DNA from 3 places in the Streptomyces sp. NPDC041200 genome. Region 1 is predicted to be linked to each of the others. Evidence: predicted binding sites of a transcription regulator. Region 1 holds the regulator's gene; each other region holds the start of a gene.

Region 1 (6,176 bases):
GGCCCCGGCCGTGGGGCCGCGCTTCAGATCCGCGTTGCACGTCAGCCAGCGCACCCCGATGCCGCCCCGCTCCAGGGCGGAGGTGCCGACCTTGTCCGTGGTGATCGAGACGGCGACCGCGGTGACCGCGCCGTCCCTCGGCTCACAGCCCGTCACCGCGATGGCCGCGACGACCGCGGCCACGGCCGCCAGCAGCGGCCGTCCGTGCCGTACATGATGGCTTAATACCCCCATAGAGGACAGGTTCCCATCACCCACGGCGAACCGGAAGACCTTCGTCGGCCACCCGGGCCTCAGCCCCAGCGGCCGGTGCGTCCCAACAGCAGCGCGGCGGCGGCGGTTCCGGCCGTGGAGGTACGCAGCACGCTGGGGCCCAGCCGGTACGGGCCCGCGCCCGCCGCGGCGAAGGCCGCCAACTCCTCCGGCGAGACGCCCCCTTCGGGGCCCACGACGAGCACGATATGCCCCTCGTGGGGCAGTTGGGCCGTCGCCAGGGGGACGCTGCCCTCCTCGTGGAGCACGGCCGCGAGGTCGGCTTCGGCGAGAAGCCGGGCAACCTCCTTGGTCGTCATCGCGTCCGCGACCTCCGGGAAGGTCAGCCGACGGGACTGCTTGCCCGCCTCGCGCGCGGTCGACCGCCACTTGCCGAGCGCCTTCTGCCCGCGTTCGCCCTTCCATTGGGTGATGCAGCGGGCGGCCGCCCACGGGACGATCGCGTCGACGCCCGTCTCGGTCATGGTCTCCACGGCCACCTCGCCGCGGTCGCCCTTGGGCAGCGCCTGGACGACGGTGATCCGCGGGCTCGGCGCCGCCTCCCGGCGTACGCCGTCGACCTCGACCAGCAGCCGGTCCTTGCCCTCGACGGCCGCCACGGTGCCCGATACGCCCGTACCGGCGCCGTCCGTGAGGACGACGGCCTCACCGACCCGCAGCCGCTTCACCGACACCGCGTGGCGCCCCTCGGGGCCGTCGAGCGCGATACGGGCCCCTGTGGCCGCTCCCGCGAGGTCGTCGGCCACGAACACCGGGGCGCTCACGACACCACGCCTCGCGGGGCCTGGAGCCCGTAGCCGGACCGCGCCGCGTCCAGTTCGACGGCCAGGCTCTCCACCAGCCGCGCGGCGGGCAGTTCGCGCGCCAGCCGGTGCCCCTGCCCGGCCCACAGCGCCATGCCCTGCGGGTCGCCGCCCCTGGCCGCCGCCTTGCGCAGCCCGGAGGTGAGGTGGTGCAGCTGGGGGTAGGCGGCCGGGGCGTACGGGCCGTGGTCGCGGATGAACCGGTTGACCAGCCCGCGGGCCGGGCGGCCGGAGAACGCCCGGGTCAGCTCCGTCCGGCCGAACAGCGGGTCGGTCATGGCCGTCTTGTGCAGGGCGTTCGCCCCCGACTCGGGGCAGACCAGGAACGCGGTGCCCAGCTGTCCCGCCGACGCGCCCGCGGCCAGCACCGCGGCGATCTGCGAGCCGCGCATCAGCCCGCCCGCCGCGATGATCGGGATCTGCACGGTCTCGCGCACCAGCGCGACCAGCGACAGCAGCCCGAGCACCGCGCCGGGGGCATCGTCCGCCGGGTCGTTGCGGAAGCCCCCCTGGTGGCCACCGGCCTCCACGCCCTGGACGCAGACGGCGTCGGCGCCCGCCCACTGGGCGGTCTCCGCCTCGACCGGCGAGGTCACGGTGACGATGGTCCGGGTGCCCACCCGGGCGAACGCGTCCAGCACGGCGCGGGTGGGACAGCCGAAGGTGAACGAGACCACCGGGACGGGGTCGTTCAGCAGGATCGCCAGCTTGGCGTCGTACGCGTCGTCGGAGCTGGCCTCGGGGTCCCCCAGCGCGGTCTGGTAGCGGGACGCCTCACCCGCGAGGCGGTCGGCGTAGACCGCCACGGAGGTCGGGTCGCCGGGCGGCTGCGGCATGAACAGGTTGACGCCGAAGGGGCGGCCGGTCAGCCCGCGCAGCTGCTTGATCTCCTCGTACATCGCCTCCGGCGCCTTGTAACCGGCGGCGAGGAAGCCGAGGCCCCCGGCCTCGATGACAGCGGCGGCGAGCTGCGGGCAGGAGGCCCCGCCCGCCATCGGAGCCTGCACGATCGGGTACCGGGCGAGATCGGTCAGCGCGGAGGACATGGCCACATGGTGCCATGTCCCCCGCGACGATCCGCCACCGGATCAGCGTCCGTTGAACGCGTCTTTCAGGCGCGAGAACAGCCCCTGCTGCCCGGGCTTGAACTCCCCTGTCGGCCGCTCCTCGCCGCGCAGCTTGGACAGCCGCCGCAACAGCTCCTCCTGCTCCGGGTCGAGCTTGGTCGGGGTCGTCACCTCGACGTGCACGATCAGATCGCCCCGGCCGCCGCCGCGCAGATGGGTGACGCCGCGCTGGTGCAGCGGGACCGACTGGCCGGACTGGGTGCCGGGCCGGATGTCGATCTCCTCCAGGCCGTCCAGCGTCTCCAGTGGCACCTTGGTGCCGAGGGACGCCGCCGTCATCGGGATCGTCACCGTGCAGTGCAGGTCGTCGCCGCGCCGCTGGAAGACGGGGTGCGGGACCTCGTGGATCTCCACGTACAGGTCGCCCGCCGGGCCGCCGCCCGGGCCGACCTCGCCCTCGCCCGCGAGCTGGATGCGGGTGCCGTTGTCCACACCGGCCGGGATCTTCACGGTCAGCGTGCGCCGCGAGCGGATCCGCCCGTCGCCCGCGCACTCCGGGCACGGGGTCGGCACCACGGTGCCGAAGCCCTGGCACTGCGGGCAGGGCCGCGAGGTCATGACCTGGCCGAGGAAGGACCGCGTCACCTGCGAGACCTCACCGCGGCCGCGGCACATGTCACACGTCTGCGCCGAAGTACCCGGCGCCGCGCCCTCACCGCTGCAGGTCGTGCACACCACGGCGGTGTCGACCTGGATGTCCTTGGTGGTGCCGAACGCGGCCTCGCTCAGCTCCACGTCGAGGCGGATCATGGCGTCCTGGCCGCGCCGGGTGCGGGACCGCGGGCCGCGCTGCGAGGCGGTGCCGAAGAACGCGTCCATGATGTCGGAGAAGTTGCCGAAGCCCGCGCCGAACCCACCGGCGCCGCCGCCCGCGGCCGACCCCGACGGGTCTCCGCCCAGGTCGTAGACCTGCTTCTTCTGCGGGTCCGACAGCACCTCGTAAGCGGCGTTGATCTCCTTGAACCGCTCCTGGGTCTTCGGATCCGGGTTCACGTCCGGGTGCAGCTCGCGTGCGAGCCGGCGGAATGCCTTCTTGATCTCGTCCTGCGAGGCATCGCGCTGCACGCCCAGGACTGCGTAGTAGTCCGTCGCCACTTACGACTCCGCCAGGATCTGTCCGACGTAACGTGCCACTGCGCGTACCGCTCCCATCGTTCCGGGGTAGTCCATGCGGGTCGGTCCGACCACGCCGAGTTTGGCGACGGCTTCGTCGCCCGAACCGTAGCCGACCGCGACGACCGAGGTGGAATTCAGCCCCTCGTGAGCATTCTCATGCCCAATGCGCACGGTCATACCCGAGTCTTGCTCGCCGAGCAGCTTGAGGAGGACGACCTGCTCCTCAAGTGCCTCCAGCACGGGCCGGATCGTCAGGGGGAAATCATGCACGAAACGCGTGAGGTTCGCGGTTCCGCCGATCATGAGCCGCTCTTCGGTCTCCTCGACAAGCGTTTCGAGCAACGTCGCCAGCACGGTCGAGACCGTCCCCCGGTCCTCCTGTTCGAAGGACTCCGGAAGATCCTGCACCAATTGCGGCACATCCGCGAACCGCCGCCCCACGACCCGGCTGTTGAGCCGGGCCCGCAGATCCGCCAGCGAGTCGTCGCTGATCGGAGCCGGGCAGTCCACCACGCGCTGCTCGACCCGCCCGGTGTCGGTGATCAGCACCAGCATCACCCGGGCCGTGGCCAGCGGCAGCAGCTCCACGTGCCGCACCGTCGAACGGGTCAGCGACGGATACTGCACCACCGCGACCTGCCGGGTCAGCTGCGCCAGCAGCCGGACGGTGCGCCCCACCACGTCGTCGAGGTCGACGGCGCTGTCCAGGAAGCTCTGGATGGCCCGCCGCTCCGGAGCGGACAGCGGCTTCACTCCGGCCAGCCGGTCCACGAAGAGCCGGTACCCCTTGTCCGTGGGGATGCGCCCGGCGCTGGTGTGCGGCTGGGCGATGAAGCCCTCGTCCTCCAGCGCGGCCATGTCGTTGCGCACCGTGGCCGGGGAGACTCCCAGCCGGTGCCGCTCGGTGAGCGCCTTGGAGCCGACCGGCTCCTCGGTGCCCACGTAGTCCTGGACAATGGCACGCAGCACTTCGAGTCTGCGTTCGCTGAGCACCCCGCGCACCTCCAGTCCAGCCGTGTCATCGGTCGTCCCTCTGGCACTCAACGGTCACGAGTGCCAGAACCCCTCAGCCAGTGTACGGCGGGGTGCGGTGGCCACGGCAAGAGCCGCCCCCCGCCGGCGCCCCGGCCACACGTCACGCTATCGCTGTTGGAGCTAGCGTCTCGGTATGAAGACGTGTTGGGAAGAGGCCGGGTGGGAACAGCTCGGTCCCGATGTCGCCCGCCGCAGGCTGCCCGACTGGGACTGCACGGTCGGCGTGATCACCGGCGAGACGGACGTCCTCGTGGTGGACAGCGGCTCCACACTGCGCGAGGGCGCGGCGCTGCGGGCCGAGATCACCCGGCTGACCGGCCGCCGTCCGACCCGGATCGCGCTGACCCATCCGCACTTCGACCATGTCCTGGGCACGGCCGCGTTCGCGGGCTGCGAAGTGTACGGAGCCACCGGCGTGGACGGTCTGCTGCGCCACGACCGGGAGGCGCTGCGCGAGGACGCGATACGGCACGGGGTGCCCCCGGGGGCCGCCGCCGAGGCCGCCGATCACCTCGTACCGCCGCGTCACGTGGTCTCCGGGGAGATCACCCTCGACCTGGGCGGCCGGTCTGTGCTTCTGGCGAACGTGGGGCCCGGGCACACCGCCCATGACCTGGCCGTTCTGGTCCCGGGCCAGGTTCCCGGCCAACCGGAGGTGGTGTTCTGCGGCGATCTGGTGGAGGAGTCGGGCCCGCCGCAGGCCGGACCCGACGCGATCCCCGCCCACTGGCCCGCCGCCCTCGACCGGCTGCTCGCCCTCGGCGGCGAGGACGCGCGGTACGTCCCCGGCCACGGGGCGGTCGTGGACGCGGCCTTCGTACGTGACCAACGCGACGAACTGGCCGCGCGCTTCGGCGTGTCCCCTTAACGCGCCTCCGCGTGTTCTGTTAGCCCGCCGCGCTATCGTCATCCGGATGCGCAGCCGACAGTACGACTCGGATCTGACCCCGCCCTGGAAGCGGCAGCAGCCCGCCCCCGAGGTTCCCGCGGACCCGGATCTCGTGGTCGAGGAGGTCACCACGGGGTTCTGCGGTGCCGTGATCCGCTGCGAGAAGACCGCGCAGGGGCCGACGGTCACTCTTGAGGACCGCTTCGGCAAGCACCGCGTCTTCCCCATGGAGCCGCGCGGCTTCCTCCTGGAGGGCCGCGTCGTCACCCTCGTACGCCCGCGTACGACGGCCCCGAGCGGGCCGCAGCGCACCGCCTCCGGATCGGTCGCCGTCCCGGGCGCCCGCGCGCGGGTCGCCCGCGCCGGGCGCATCTATGTGGAGGGCCGCCACGACGCGGAGCTGGTGGAGCGGGTCTGGGGCGACGATCTGCGCATCGAGGGCGTGGTCGTGGAGTACCTGGCGGGCGTCGACGACCTGCCCGCCATCGTGCGCGATTTCGCCCCCGGCCCGGACGCCCGGCTCGGCGTCCTGGTGGACCACCTGGTGGCCGGGTCCAAGGAGTCCCGTATCGCCGAGCAGATCACCGACGAGAACGTGCTGGTCGTCGGGCACCCCTTCATCGACGTGTGGGAGGCCGTGAAGCCGTCCTCGCTGGGCATCGCGGCCTGGCCGGCGGTGCCGCGCGGCCAGGACTGGAAGACGGGCGTCTGCCGGGCGCTGGGCTGGCCGGAGAACACGGGCGCGGCCTGGCAGCGGATCCTGTCCGCGGTCCACTCCTACAAGGACCTGCGGCCGGAGCTGCTGGGGCGGGTGGAGGAACTGATCGATTTCGTCACGGCGCCCGAGGCCGGTTAGTCGACCGCCGGTTAGTCGACCACGTCCCGCACCACCGCGTCGGCCAGCAGACGCCCCCTGAGCGTGAGCACGGCCCG
Region 2 (6,176 bases), on a different contig from region 1:
TGAAGCAGACGACGTCGCCGCTGGTCGCCAGCAGCGACCGCCACAGCACCTCGCCCTTGCCGGGCAGCGCGGGCAGCCGGGGCAGCAGCGCGTCGCGGTGCGCCACCCGCGCCCCGGCCGCCGCGGCGACCTCGGCGGTGCGGTCGGTGGAGCCGGAGTCCAGCACCACCAGCTCGTCGACGAGCGGCACGGCCTCGGTCATCAGATCGCGGCGGATCGCGGCGGCGATCTCGCCGACGGTCGCCTCCTCGTTCAGCGCGGGCAGCACCACGCTGACGCTCGTCGCCGTGTCGCGCTTCGCGGCCAGCAGGCGGTCCAGCGGACGGTCGTCGGCCGACCAGGAGCGGTGCTCCAGCCAGCGCTCCACCTCATCCAGCACCTGTTTCGTCTCCCTGCTGTGATCGCCAGTGATATCGCTCGGAGTGATCGTTGTGATCCATCTCGCGGTTCGGACGGCTGGCTCAACCCTCCGGGCCGTCGGTTACAGTCTTGAACAGCGCACATGACCTTCGTATGTCGGGGGCACCGTGCGGACAAACGCCCCGGGTTCGGCCCGGCGGCCATACCGCTCATCCAGAGGGGCAGAGGGAACGGCCCGTTGAAGCCCCGGCAACCCTCCAGCTGGTCTCGCGTCCTGTAGCGAGGCTCCCAGCTCGGGAAGGTGCCAATTCCGTCTCGTGGCGAAATGCGTCCCGAGGAAGATGAGGAGAAAGGGCCTCGCCTCCATGGCTGTGCAATCTGTCGAAAGCTCAACCACTTCCGCTGCCTCCGCTTTCGGCCCCGCCGTCGCCCTGTCCTGCCGCGAGTGCGGTGAGCGCTTCGACCTCGGCCCGATCTTCGCGTGCGGGTCCTGTTTCGGGCCGCTCGAGGTGGCGTACGAGCTGCCCAGCGGCGACCCAGAGGGGCTGCGGAAGCAGATCGAGGCCGGTCCGGACAACATCTGGCGCTACGCGCCGCTGCTGCCCGTCCCCGCGGACGTGGCCACACTCCCCAGTCTGAGCCCGGGCTTCACCCAGCTGGTCAAGGCCGACCGACTCGCCCGTGAGCTGGGCGTCACCGGCGAGCTGCACGTCAAGGACGACTCCGGCAACCCGACCCACTCCTTCAAGGACCGGGTCGTCGCCATCGCCGTCCAGGCGGCCCGCACCTTCGGCTTCACCACCCTGTCCTGCTCCTCCACCGGCAACCTGGCCGGCGCGGTGGGCGCCGCGGCCGCGCGTTCCGGCTTCCGCTCGTGCGTCTTCATCCCGCACGACCTGGAGGCGGGCAAGGTCGTCATGGCCGCCGTCTACGGCGGTGAGCTGGTCGGCATCGAGGGCACGTACGACGACGTCAACCGCTTCTGCAGCGAGCTGATCGGCGACCCCGTGGGCGAGGGCTGGGGCTTCGTCAACGTCAACCTGCGGCCGTACTACGGCGAGGGCAGCAAGACCCTGGCGTACGAGATCTGTGAGCAGCTCGGCTGGCGGCTGCCGGACCAGATCGTCATCCCGATCGCCTCCGGCTCCCAGCTCACCAAGATCGACAAGGGGCTCAAGGAGCTGATCAAGCTCGGTCTGGTCGAGGACAAGCCGTACAAGATCTTCGGCGCCCAGGCCGAGGGCTGCTCCCCGGTCTCCGCCGCCTTCAAGGCGGGCCACGACGTGGTGCGCCCCCAGAAGCCGAACACCATCGCCAAGTCGCTGGCCATCGGCAACCCGGCGGACGGCCCGTACGTCCTCGACATCGCGCGCCGCACCGGCGGGGCGGTCGAGGATGTCACCGACGAGCAGGTGGTCGACGCGATCAAGCTGCTCGCCCGCACCGAGGGGATCTTCGCGGAGACCGCGGGCGGCGTGACCGTCGGCGTGACCAAGAAGCTGATCGAGGACGGTCTGCTCGACCCGTCCCTGACGACCGTCGTCCTCAACACCGGCGACGGCCTCAAGACCCTCGACGCGGTGGCTCCCACCACGGGCCCCTCCGCCATCATCCGCCCCACCCTTGACTCGTTCCGAGAGGCAGGCCTCGCATGAGCGTCAACGTCCGAATCCCGACCATCCTGCGTACCTACACCGGCGGCCAGGCCGAGGTCAGTGCCGAGGGCGCGACCCTCTCCGAGGTTCTGTCGGACCTGGAGAAGAACCACACGGGCATCGCGGCCCGCGTCCTGGACGACACCGGCAAGCTGCGCCGCTTCGTGAACGTCTACGTCAACGACGACGACGTGCGCTTCGCCGAGGGCCTGGACACGGCCACGCCGGACGGCGCCGGGGTGTCGATCATCCCCGCGGTCGCGGGTGGCTAACCCCGCGGTCGCGGGTGCCTGACCCTGCGGCCAGGGGTGTCTGACCCTGCGGTCAGGGGTGTCTGACCCCGCGGTCAGGGGTGTCTGCTGACGGCCCATCACCCCTCTCACCTCTGTAAATCGCCCCGTCCGGGAACAAACGGACGGGGCGATTCCGCGTTTCGAATCGCGATAGAGTTGCCCCGCTTCCCCAATGGGCCCCGGGTTACTCATCCGCCTCGGCGCCGGAACCGCATATGAGAACTCGTCAACTTGTGCGCAAAGTGTGTGCGCGATTTGTCGGGTTGGTACCCTATGTCCCGCCGGGTTTGCCCGAGCTTCACAGGAATTCTCCACTTTTTACCGATCGGCCGTGCCCAGAATTCTCGTCCAATTGACCTGTTGCAGAGGGCGTTGGGACGGATACATTCAGCGGCGGTCGACGCGTTCCGGCGCACACCCCCCTCGACTCGGGGGGTGAGGTCTGACCCGGGTCCGCGGAGTGCGGTCCTGCGCAAGGGCCAGCAATAGGGGAGTTAGGAATGGCTCAGGGCACCGTCAAGTGGTTCAACGCGGAGAAGGGGTACGGCTTCATCGCGGTCGACGGTGGTGCGGACGTGTTCGTCCACTACAGTGCGATCCAGATGGACGGTTACCGCACCCTCGAGGAAGGCCAGCGGGTCGAGTTCGAGATCTCGCAGGGCCAGAAGGGCCCGCAGGCGGACATGGTCCGCGTGGCCGTAGGCTGACGCGCCGAACGCGAGGCAGCTGACTGAAACGCCGGAGGGCCCGTACCCCGTGAGGGGGCGGGCCCTCTGGCATGTCCGTGAGGGTGCCCGGCGCCCCTCCCGGTCGCCTCTCTTGACGCCCCTCGGGCGCTTGCACTCTCATGGGGCGAGTGCTAATTATTGCGTTAGCACTCTGAAGGTGAGAGTGACAGAAGGATCGGGTCGGTGAGGCAAGCCGACGTCGTGCGGGGCAAGGAACCGCATGGCAGGCAGGCCGTCCGTCGCGGGCGCCAGGCGCGGTCCGGAGCAATCCACCCCGTCTTGGGAGGACCACTTCACATGGCCAAGATCATCGCGTTCGACGAGGAGGCGCGGCGCGGCCTCGAGCGCGGGATGAACCAGCTCGCCGACGCCGTCAAGGTCACCCTCGGCCCCAAGGGCCGTAACGTCGTCCTCGAGAAGAAGTGGGGCGCCCCCACGATCACCAACGATGGTGTTTCCATCGCCAAGGAGATCGAACTCGAGGACCCGTACGAGAAGATCGGCGCCGAGCTGGTCAAGGAGGTCGCGAAGAAGACGGACGACGTCGCCGGTGACGGCACGACGACCGCGACCGTCCTCGCCCAGGCGCTGGTCAAGGAGGGCCTGCGGAACGTTGCCGCGGGCGCCAACCCGATGGCCCTCAAGCGCGGCATCGAGAAGGCCGTCGAGGCCGTCTCCGCCCAGCTGCTCGAGCAGGCCAAGGACGTGGAGACCAAGGAGCAGATCGCCTCCACCGCCTCCATCTCCGCCGCTGACACCCAGATCGGCGAGCTGATCGCCGAGGCCATGGACAAGGTCGGCAAGGAAGGCGTCATCACGGTCGAGGAGTCGCAGACCTTCGGGCTCGAGCTTGAGCTGACCGAGGGCATGCGCTTCGACAAGGGCTACATCTCCCCGTACTTCGCGACGGACATGGAGCGCATGGAGTCGTCGCTCGACGACCCGTACATCCTGATCGTCAGCTCGAAGATCACCAGCGTGAAGGACCTCCTCCCGCTGCTCGAGAAGGTCATGCAGTCCGGCAAGCCGCTGCTGATCATCGCCGAGGACATCGAGGGCGAAGCGCTCGCCACGCTGCTCGTGAACAAGATCAAGGGTGTGTTCAAGTCCGTCGCCGTCAAGGCTCCGGGCTTCGGTGACCGCCGCAAGGCCATGCTCGGCGACATCGCCATCCTCACCGGTGGCACCGTCATCTCCGAGGAGGTCGGCCTCAAGCTGGAGAACGCGGGTATCGACCTGCTCGGCCGCGCCCGCAAGGTCACCGTCACCAAGGACGAGACCACCATCGTGGACGGCGCCGGCGACACCGACCAGGTGCAGGGCCGCGTCAACCAGATCCGCGCCGAGATCGAGAACTCGGACTCGGACTACGACCGCGAGAAGCTCCAGGAGCGCCTGGCGAAGCTGGCCGGCGGCGTGGCCGTCATCAAGGCCGGTGCCGCGACCGAGGTCGAGCTGAAGGAGCGCAAGCACCGCATCGAGGACGCGGTGCGCAACGCCAAGGCCGCCGTCGAGGAGGGCATCGTCGCCGGTGGTGGCGTGGCCCTGCTCCAGACCGTCTCGGTCTTCGAGAAGCTGGAGCTCGAGGGTGACGAGGCCACCGGTGCCCAGGCCGTGCGCCTGGCCCTGGAGGCCCCGCTGAAGCAGATCGCCGTCAACGCCGGCCTTGAGGGCGGCGTCGTGGTGGAGAAGGTGCGCAACCTGACCCCGGGCCACGGCCTCAACGCCGCGACCGGTGAGTACATCGACCTGATCGCCGAGGGCATCATCGACCCGGCCAAGGTCACGCGCTCCGCGCTGCAGAACGCCGCGTCGATCGCCGCGCTGTTCCTCACCACCGAGGCCGTCATCGCCGACAAGCCCGAGAAGTCCGCTCCGGCGGGCGCCCCGGGCGGCATGCCGGGCGGTGACATGGACTTCTGATCGGCTTCGGCGCCCCGCGCGCCGGTCGGTCATACCGTCCACTGACGACGGCGGGGCGGCACCCTTTCTCCCAGGGGTGCCGCCCCGCCGCCGTGTTGTTTACCGCTCTGCGCCCGCCGCTTCGAGGGCGGCCCGCAGATGGCCGTTTGCCTCGGCGAGCAGCTTCTCGGCGGTGGGCGCGTCGACGCCGCCGAGGATGGTGAGGATGGCGTTCTTGGCCTCCCAGCCGGTGGCCGTCAGCGCGCTCTCGATCTGTTCGTCGGTCACGCCGGTCGCGTCGGTCGGGCCGGTCGAGCCGGTCACGTCGGTCGAGCCGGTCGCGCGGGTCGCCAGGGAGACGATGCGGCGGGTGCGCGCCCGCAGCTTCTCGTTCGACGCGCGCACGTCGACCATCAGATTCCCGTAGGTCTTGCCCAGCCGGATCATGGTGATGGTCGAGATCATGTTGAGCACGAGCTTCTGCGCCGTACCCGCCTTGAGCCGGGTGGACCCGGTCAGCAGCTCCGGCCCGACGACGACCTCGATGCCGTGGTCGGCGGCCGCCGCGAGCGCCGAGTCCGTGTTGCACGACAGTCCGACGGTGAGCGCCCCCCGGCGGCGGGCGTGCTCGACGGCACCCACGGCGTACGGGGTGCGGCCGGACGCCGAGACGCCCACGACCGCGTCGTGCGGGCCGATCCCGAGCCGGTCCAGGTCCTCGGCGGCCAGCTCCGCGCTGTCCTCCGCGCCCTCGACGGACGACACCACGGCGTCCGGTCCGCCCGCGATCAAGCCGACCACCCGGTCCGGCGGGGTGTTGAAGGTGGGCGGGCACTCGCTCGCGTCGAGCACCCCGAGCCGCCCGGCGGTGCCCGCGCCCGCGTAGACCAGCCGCCCGCCGCCCGCCATGCGCGCGGCGATGCCGTCGATGGCGGCGGAGATCCGGGGCAGCTGCGCGGCGACGGCGGCGGGGACCCCGGCGTCCTCGGCGTTCATGACGCGGGCGATCTCGATGGTGTCGAGCCGGTCGATCCCGGCGAGTTCGGGGCGGAACGCCTCGGTGGTCAGGGTCTCCAGCTGGGCACGGAGCTGCTGCTCTTGCTGGTGCGCTTGCTCTTGCTGGTGCTGATCGGCGGCGGAAGTCATGGCGAAGCGGCTCTTCCCTACATAAGCGTGACGGTGGGGGATGGCGGTGCGGGTCCCGCGGCGGGCTCCCTGCTCAGCGGTGGCTGGTGCGG
Region 3 (6,176 bases), on a different contig from region 1:
CCCTGGGCCGCTCCGGTGGCCCCGCCCCCGTTCACCGTGCCGGCGGACCCCGCGTTGCCCGTGGTGCCCGTCGACGTCGCCTTGGGGTCGAACTCGTCGGTGGCCTCGTTGAGCGCGCCGCCCTGGACGATCGGCTTGTTCCGGCTGTACGGGTACGACGGGTACAGCTCTTCGATCTGCTTGGCGCTCAGCCGGCTCGACGCCAGCGCGCGGTCCACCTCGTCCTGCATGTTGCCGCGCAGGTCCCACGCCATGGCCTTGAGCCAGGCGACCGAGTCGACCGGGGTCCACTTCTCGGGCTTGTAGCCGTCGTTCTGGAAGCCCAGCGCCGCGTACTCGACCGACAGCGCCTTGCCCTCATGGTCCTTGAGGTAGGCGTTGACGCCGTCGGAGTAGGCCCGCAGATACTTCTTGGTGGCGGGCGACAGCTTGGTGTCGTACTCCTGCTGCGCCACCCGGCGCCAGCCCATGGTGCGCAGGAACGCGTCGGTCTCCACCTGGCTGGAACCGAACATCTCCGAGAGCCGACCGGACGTCATATGACGGCGGACGTCCATCTCCCAGAAGCGGTCCTGCGCCTGGACGAAGCCCTGGGCGCGGAAGAGGTCTTCAGGTGAATTGCCGTAGATCTGGGGTATGCCATTGCCGTCGCGCTTGACCTGGACGGGGTCGGCGAGACCCTTGACCTGCAGCGACCCCGTGGTCTCCGGGAAAGAGGCCCGCACGGTACTGATACTCCAGTACGTGCCGAAACCGGTACCCCCCAGGAGCAGCAGCACGACTGCGATCACGATCAGGCGGAGACGTCGGCTCTTCTTCTTAGGAGAAGAGCCGGTTGTGTTGGCGGGCATCGCTGTCCTTCGAGGGGCAGGGTGATCCTGGAGTGCTGGAGCAACCATAGGCGCAGGGCTGTCGCCGCCCCTACGCGGAGTCATGACTGACGCCGTCCACCGGCCACCCCGACCCGGCCACCGGCGCTCCCCGGACCGCGCCACCGGCCACCCGGGCCGGGTCACCGGACCGCCTCACCGGACCGCGCCACCGGACTCCGGACCGGGCCTCCCGCACCTCCGCGGGCGGCCCGCGTGGAAGGCCCGCGTCAAGAACCCGTAAAATGTTAGGTAAGGCAATGAAGTTCCGGTCGGCCGGGAACCGTTCATCTCGTCCCCGAAGGTCCCGCCGCTCACGTGAGAAAGGTTCGGCCCCTGACTGTCCACCACCTCAATGAACTGCTGCTGGTCTGCTCTCTCGTCCTGCTCGTCGCGGTGGCGGCCGTACGGCTCTCCTCCCGCAGCGGGCTTCCCACCCTGCTGCTTTACCTCGGGATGGGCGTCGCCCTGGGCACGGACGGGCTCGGCGTCACCTTCGACAACGCCGAACTGACGCAGGTCATCGGCTACGCCGCGCTGGTGGTGATCCTGGCCGAGGGCGGCCTGGGCACCAAGTGGCGAGAAATCGAACCCGCGCTGCCGACGGCCGCCGCGCTGTCGACGCTGGGCGTCGCGGTGAGCGTGGGGGTCACCGCGGCGGCGGCGCACTATGTGGTGGGGCTGGACTGGCGGCAGGCGCTGATCATCGGCGCGGTGGTGTCGTCCACGGACGCGGCGGCGGTCTTCTCCGTGCTGCGCAAGGTGCCGCTGCCCAAGCGGCTGACCGGTGTCCTGGAGGCCGAATCGGGCTTCAATGACGCCCCGGTGGTGATCCTGGTGGTCGCCTTCTCCAGCCAGGGCCCGATCGACCCCTGGTACCAAATGATCGGCCTGATCGCGCTGGAGCTGGCGATCGGCGCGGCGATCGGTCTCGCGATCGGCTGGCTGGGCTCGTACGGTCTGCGCCGCGTGGCCCTGCCCGCCTCGGGTCTGTACCCGATCGCGGTGATGGCCATCGCGGTCGTCGCGTACGCGGGCGGCGCGCTGGCACACGGCTCCGGCTTCCTCGCCGTCTACCTCGCCTCGCTCGTCATGGGCAACGCGAAGCTGCCGCACTGGCCGGCTACCCGGGGTTTCGCCGAGGGGCTCGGCTGGCTCGCCCAGATCGGCATGTTCGTCCTGCTCGGACTGCTGGTGACGCCGCACGAACTAGCCGACGACATCTGGCCGGGCGTCGTCGTCGGTCTGGTGCTGACCGTGGTCGCCAGGCCCGTGTCGGTGCTGGTGAGCACGGCGCCGTTCCGTGTCGCCTGGCGGGAGAAGGCCCTGCTGTCCTGGGCCGGGCTGCGCGGCGCGGTGCCCATTGTGCTCGCGACCATCCCCATGGTCGGCGAGGTGCCCGACAGCCGCCGGATCTTCAACATCGTCTTCGTCCTGGTGATCATCTACACCCTGATCCAGGGGCCGACACTGCCCTGGTTCGCCACCCGGCTGCGGTTGGAGGAGACGGAGGGCACCGCGGACCTCGGCATCGAATCGGCGCCGCTGGAGCGGCTGCGCGGGCATCTGCTGTCGGTGTCGATCCCCAGGGAGTCCCGGATGCACGGCGTGGAGGTCGCCGAGCTGCGGCTGCCGCCCGGGGCCGCGGTCACCCTCGTCGTCCGGGACGGCGCCAGCTTCGTACCGCTCCCGTCGACCGTGCTGCGGCGCGGCGACGAACTCCTGGTGGTAGCCACCGACCCGGTGCGGGACGCGGCCGAACAGCGACTGCGGGCGGTCGGCCGGGGCGGCAAGCTGGCGGGCTGGCTGGGTACCGGTGGCGGCTGATGGCGTGGCGTAGGTCACCGTCCGCCGTACCGCAGTGGACTGGCGGGCCGGAATGCTGCACTATGGAGCGTCGTTAGCACTCAATGAGTGAGAGTGCCAGGAGGAAGTACGTGCCGACCTACCAGTACCAGTGCACCGAGTGCGGCGAGGGCCTCGAAGCGGTGCAAAAGTTCACCGACGACGCGCTCACCGAATGCCCCGAGTGCCAGGGGCGCCTGAAGAAGGTGTTCTCCGCGGTCGGCATCGTCTTCAAGGGCTCCGGCTTCTACCGGAATGACAGCCGGTCCTCGTCCAGCGGCTCGAGCGGGAGCTCGGCGAAGCCCGCGGCGAAGAGTGACAGCGACTCGTCATCGGACAAGAGCTCGTCGTCCTCGTCCTCCTCCTCGGACAGCTCCTCGGGGTCGTCGTCTTCGTCCTCCTCGTCTTCCTCGTCGACATCTTCTTCGTCGACCACGTCATCGTCGAGCAGCACCAGCTCGGCCGCCTGACGGCACACGTCACCGCGCCCCCGCCGCTCCCTCCCGGGAAGCCGCGGGGGCGCGGTGCGTGCGGACGCGGTCAGCGCCGGCTGGCTAGGGTGATCGCATGGCTGAGACGAGCAGCACACAAGCAGACATAGGGGTCATCGGAGGGTCGGGGTTCTACGCCTTCCTCGATGATGTGACCGAGATCACCGTAGAGACTCCCTATGGGGCTCCGAGCGATTCACTCTTCCTCGGAGACATCGCGGGACGGCGGGTCGCCTTCCTGCCCCGCCACGGCCGCAAGCACCATCTGCCGCCGCACCGGATCAACTACCGCGCCAACCTGTGGGCCCTGCGCGCGGTCGGGGCGCGGCAGGTGTTCGGACCGTGCGCGGTGGGCGGGCTGCGGCCGGAGTACGGGCCGGGGACGCTGCTGGTGCCGGACCAGCTCGTGGACCGCACCAAGGGACGTACGCAGTCCTACTTCGACGGTGAGCCGCTGCCGGACGGGCGGGTTCCGAACGTGGTGCACACGACCTTCGCCGATCCGTACTGCCCGGTGGGGCGGCAGGTCGCGGTGACGGCGGCGCGCGGACGCGGCTGGGAGCCGGTGAACGGCGGGACGATGTGCGTGGTCGAAGGGCCGCGCTTCTCCACTCGCGCGGAATCGCGCTGGCATGCCGCGCAGGGCTGGTCGGTGGTCGGGATGACCGGACATCCGGAAGCGGTCCTCGCCCGTGAACTGGAGCTGTGCTACACGTCGTTGACGCTGGTCACCGATCTGGACGCGGGAGTGGAGACAGGTGAGGGCGTCTCGCACGCCGAGGTGATGAAGGTGTTCGGCGAGAACGTCGGGCGGCTGCGCGAGGTGCTCTTCGACGCGGTGAGCGGCCTTCCGGACAACGCCGAGCGGGACTGCCTGTGCACGCACGGGCACGACGGCTGGGACCTGGGGATCGACCTGCCGTAGCGGCTGGGCTGGCGGGGCCGCGCTGGTACGGAGCGCACTGACAGGGGGCGTACCAGCGCGGGGCGCGCTCGTGTGGGGGACCGAGTTGTCCACAAGGCGGCGGCCGTCCACAGGCCCCAGCGCGATCCGGTGGGGCCGGGCATGGTGAAGGGGCCCAGAAGCTCCTGGCTCCTCACGGCAGGCGGTGTTGTGCCATGTCCCATCCGTTCCCCGCGTCCCCGGCCTCCGCGTCCGCGTCCGCGTTTCCCGCGCCCCCGTCCCCCGCGTCCCCGTTTCCCGCTCCCCTCTCCCCCGGCTCTGCTCCGCTGACCCGTGCCACTCCCCCGGCCCGGGCGGTGCCGCGCTTCGGTCCGGTGCGGGTGGCTCGCGACGGCAGATACCGGCTGCGGCGGTCCGCGCGGCGACGGCGGCGCTCGATGGCGGCCGGGCTGGCGCTGACGGCCGCCGCGCTCGCGGCCGCGGCACCGTCCGGTCAGGGATCGGCGCGCCCGGAGCCTGCTTCCGCCGCCCCGGCCGGGGGCCGGTACGAGCCGCCGCGCCCCGCCATGGTGTCCGCCCCGGTCCGGATCTCCGACGCGGCGGCGGTGCGGCTGCTGAGTCCCGGCGACCGGGTGGACGTGCTGGCCACGCCCGCGCCCGACGCCGTCCGGCGCCGCGGGTCCGATGCCCCGGCGCGGATGGTCGCCCGCGGGGTCCGGGTGGCCTCCGTCCCCGGTCTCAGGGGCGGCGGACCGCCGGGAGCCGGAGGCTCCCCGGAGGCGGGCGAGCCGGGCTCCGGGGCGCTCGACGGCGGCGGCCCGGCGGACGGCGGGGCGCTGGTGGTCCTCAGAGTGCCGCGCGCGGCCGCCGCCGCGCTCGCGGGAGCCGAGGCCACCTCACGTCTGGCGGTGACACTGTGCCGCTCCTGACACACATGCCTCACCTCTTGGGCCTGCTCGGCGCCGGTGTAGGTTGCGGAACCGTCCGCACCAGCACCGTCGCGGCGAGAGAAAGGCAGAGGGTTGAGCGAAGAGACGAAGACCGAGACGCAGCAGAAGGAGAGCGTCTGGGAGGGCTTCAAAGCCTTCCTGATGCGCGGCAATGTGATCGACCTCGCGGTCGCGGTCGTCATCGGAGCCGCCTTCACCTCTGTCGTGAACTCCGTGGTGAAGGGACTGATCAACCCCATAGTTGGCGCCTTCGGCACGAAGGACCTGGAGAAGTACCGCTCCTGCCTCGAGGCGCCCTGCGAGACGAACGCGGCGGGCGAGGTGGTGCACGGCATCCCGATCATGTGGGGCAGCATGCTGTCGGCCGTGCTGACCTTCCTCATCACCGCGGCGGTCGTGTACTTCCTGATGGTGCTGCCGATGTCGCGCTATCTGGCGCGCAAGGCCGCCAAGGAGCAGCAGACCGAGGAGGAGCTGGCCGAGACGGAGGCCGAGGAGCTCACGCTGCTCCGCGAGATCCGGGACGAGCTGGTGGCCCGGCGCGAAGGCGGCCCCAGCGCCTAGCCGAGCGCCTGATCGGCATCGTGCGCCGTCAGGGGCTTCCGGCGTGGGGCCTCTCGCTGTCAGAGGTGGTGGGGCGGCTTCTCGTCGAGGAACCGGGCCAGATCCGCGGCGCTGTCGGCGCCGTGGCCGCCGGAAGCCCGCTCGCCCCAGCCGCGGTCCGTATCGTCCGAGGACGGCTGCGCCAGAGGATCGTCGAAGATCAGCGCGGCGGCCGGATCGCGCGGTTCAGGGGCGGGGGCGGTGCTCATGGCTCAAGCGTACGACCGCGGCAGCGGTTCGGTGTACCGGCCGAGTTCGTCGTGCCACCACAGGTCCCGGCCGGGCTTCCAGGACACCGGGCGGGAGAGGCGGTGCACGACCAGCACATTCCGGACACCGGGGCAGCCGGTGAGCGCCCGGTCGATGACCTGCTTGAGCGGGTACTGCTCCCCGCAGCGCTGTTCCCCGTCCGCGGTGATGACGATCTTGGCGTCCATCTCCCTGATCCGGTCGCGCAGTTCATGCGGACGCAGTCCCACCGGCAGGCTGCCACGTACGACATCGAGGCGGCCGC

What was found. The regulator HrcA, encoded in region 1, represses chaperone genes, less so after heat shock. The targets are predictions, from matches to a motif close to TTNGCACTCNGNNNNNCNGAGTGCNAA.
Region 2: a site for HrcA is predicted at 3,145-3,171, ahead of groL (chaperonin GroEL). Genes of this name have one in related genera too.
Region 3: a site for HrcA is predicted at 2,770-2,796, ahead of ACZ6CL_RS00455 (FmdB family zinc ribbon protein). Genes of this name have one in related genera too.

The regions. Positions count from the first base shown of each region.
Region 1 covers NZ_JBVIZF010000003.1:750,991-757,166, forward strand. The annotation lists gene ACZ6CL_RS13195 (hypothetical protein) at 1-234, opposite strand, end outside; gene ACZ6CL_RS13200 (16S rRNA (uracil(1498)-N(3))-methyltransferase) at 294-1,037, opposite strand; gene ACZ6CL_RS13205 (nitronate monooxygenase) at 1,034-2,122, opposite strand; gene dnaJ (molecular chaperone DnaJ) at 2,165-3,298, opposite strand; gene hrcA (heat-inducible transcriptional repressor HrcA) at 3,299-4,312, opposite strand; gene ACZ6CL_RS13220 (MBL fold metallo-hydrolase) at 4,488-5,222, shown strand; gene ACZ6CL_RS13225 (DUF3097 domain-containing protein) at 5,269-6,099, shown strand; gene hemW (radical SAM family heme chaperone HemW) at 6,111-6,176, opposite strand, start outside.
Region 2 covers NZ_JBVIZF010000002.1:684,738-690,913, forward strand. The annotation lists gene ACZ6CL_RS08335 (glucosyl-3-phosphoglycerate synthase) at 1-379, opposite strand, end outside; SAM riboswitch class I at 567-708, shown strand; gene thrC (threonine synthase) at 726-2,015, shown strand; gene ACZ6CL_RS08345 (MoaD/ThiS family protein) at 2,012-2,287, shown strand; gene ACZ6CL_RS08350 (cold-shock protein) at 2,809-3,015, shown strand; gene groL (chaperonin GroEL) at 3,334-4,959, shown strand; gene murQ (N-acetylmuramic acid 6-phosphate etherase) at 5,059-6,084, opposite strand; gene ACZ6CL_RS08365 (MurR/RpiR family transcriptional regulator) at 6,158-6,176, opposite strand, start outside.
Region 3 covers NZ_JBVIZF010000001.1:84,036-90,211, reverse strand. The annotation lists gene ACZ6CL_RS00465 (penicillin acylase family protein) at 1-851, opposite strand, end outside; gene ACZ6CL_RS00460 (potassium/proton antiporter) at 1,188-2,696, shown strand; gene ACZ6CL_RS00455 (FmdB family zinc ribbon protein) at 2,807-3,184, shown strand; gene ACZ6CL_RS00450 (S-methyl-5'-thioadenosine phosphorylase) at 3,282-4,130, shown strand; gene ACZ6CL_RS00445 (RcpC/CpaB family pilus assembly protein) at 4,325-5,038, shown strand; gene mscL (large conductance mechanosensitive channel protein MscL) at 5,132-5,623, shown strand; gene ACZ6CL_RS00435 (hypothetical protein) at 5,683-5,871, opposite strand; gene ACZ6CL_RS00430 (AMP-binding protein) at 5,875-6,176, opposite strand, start outside.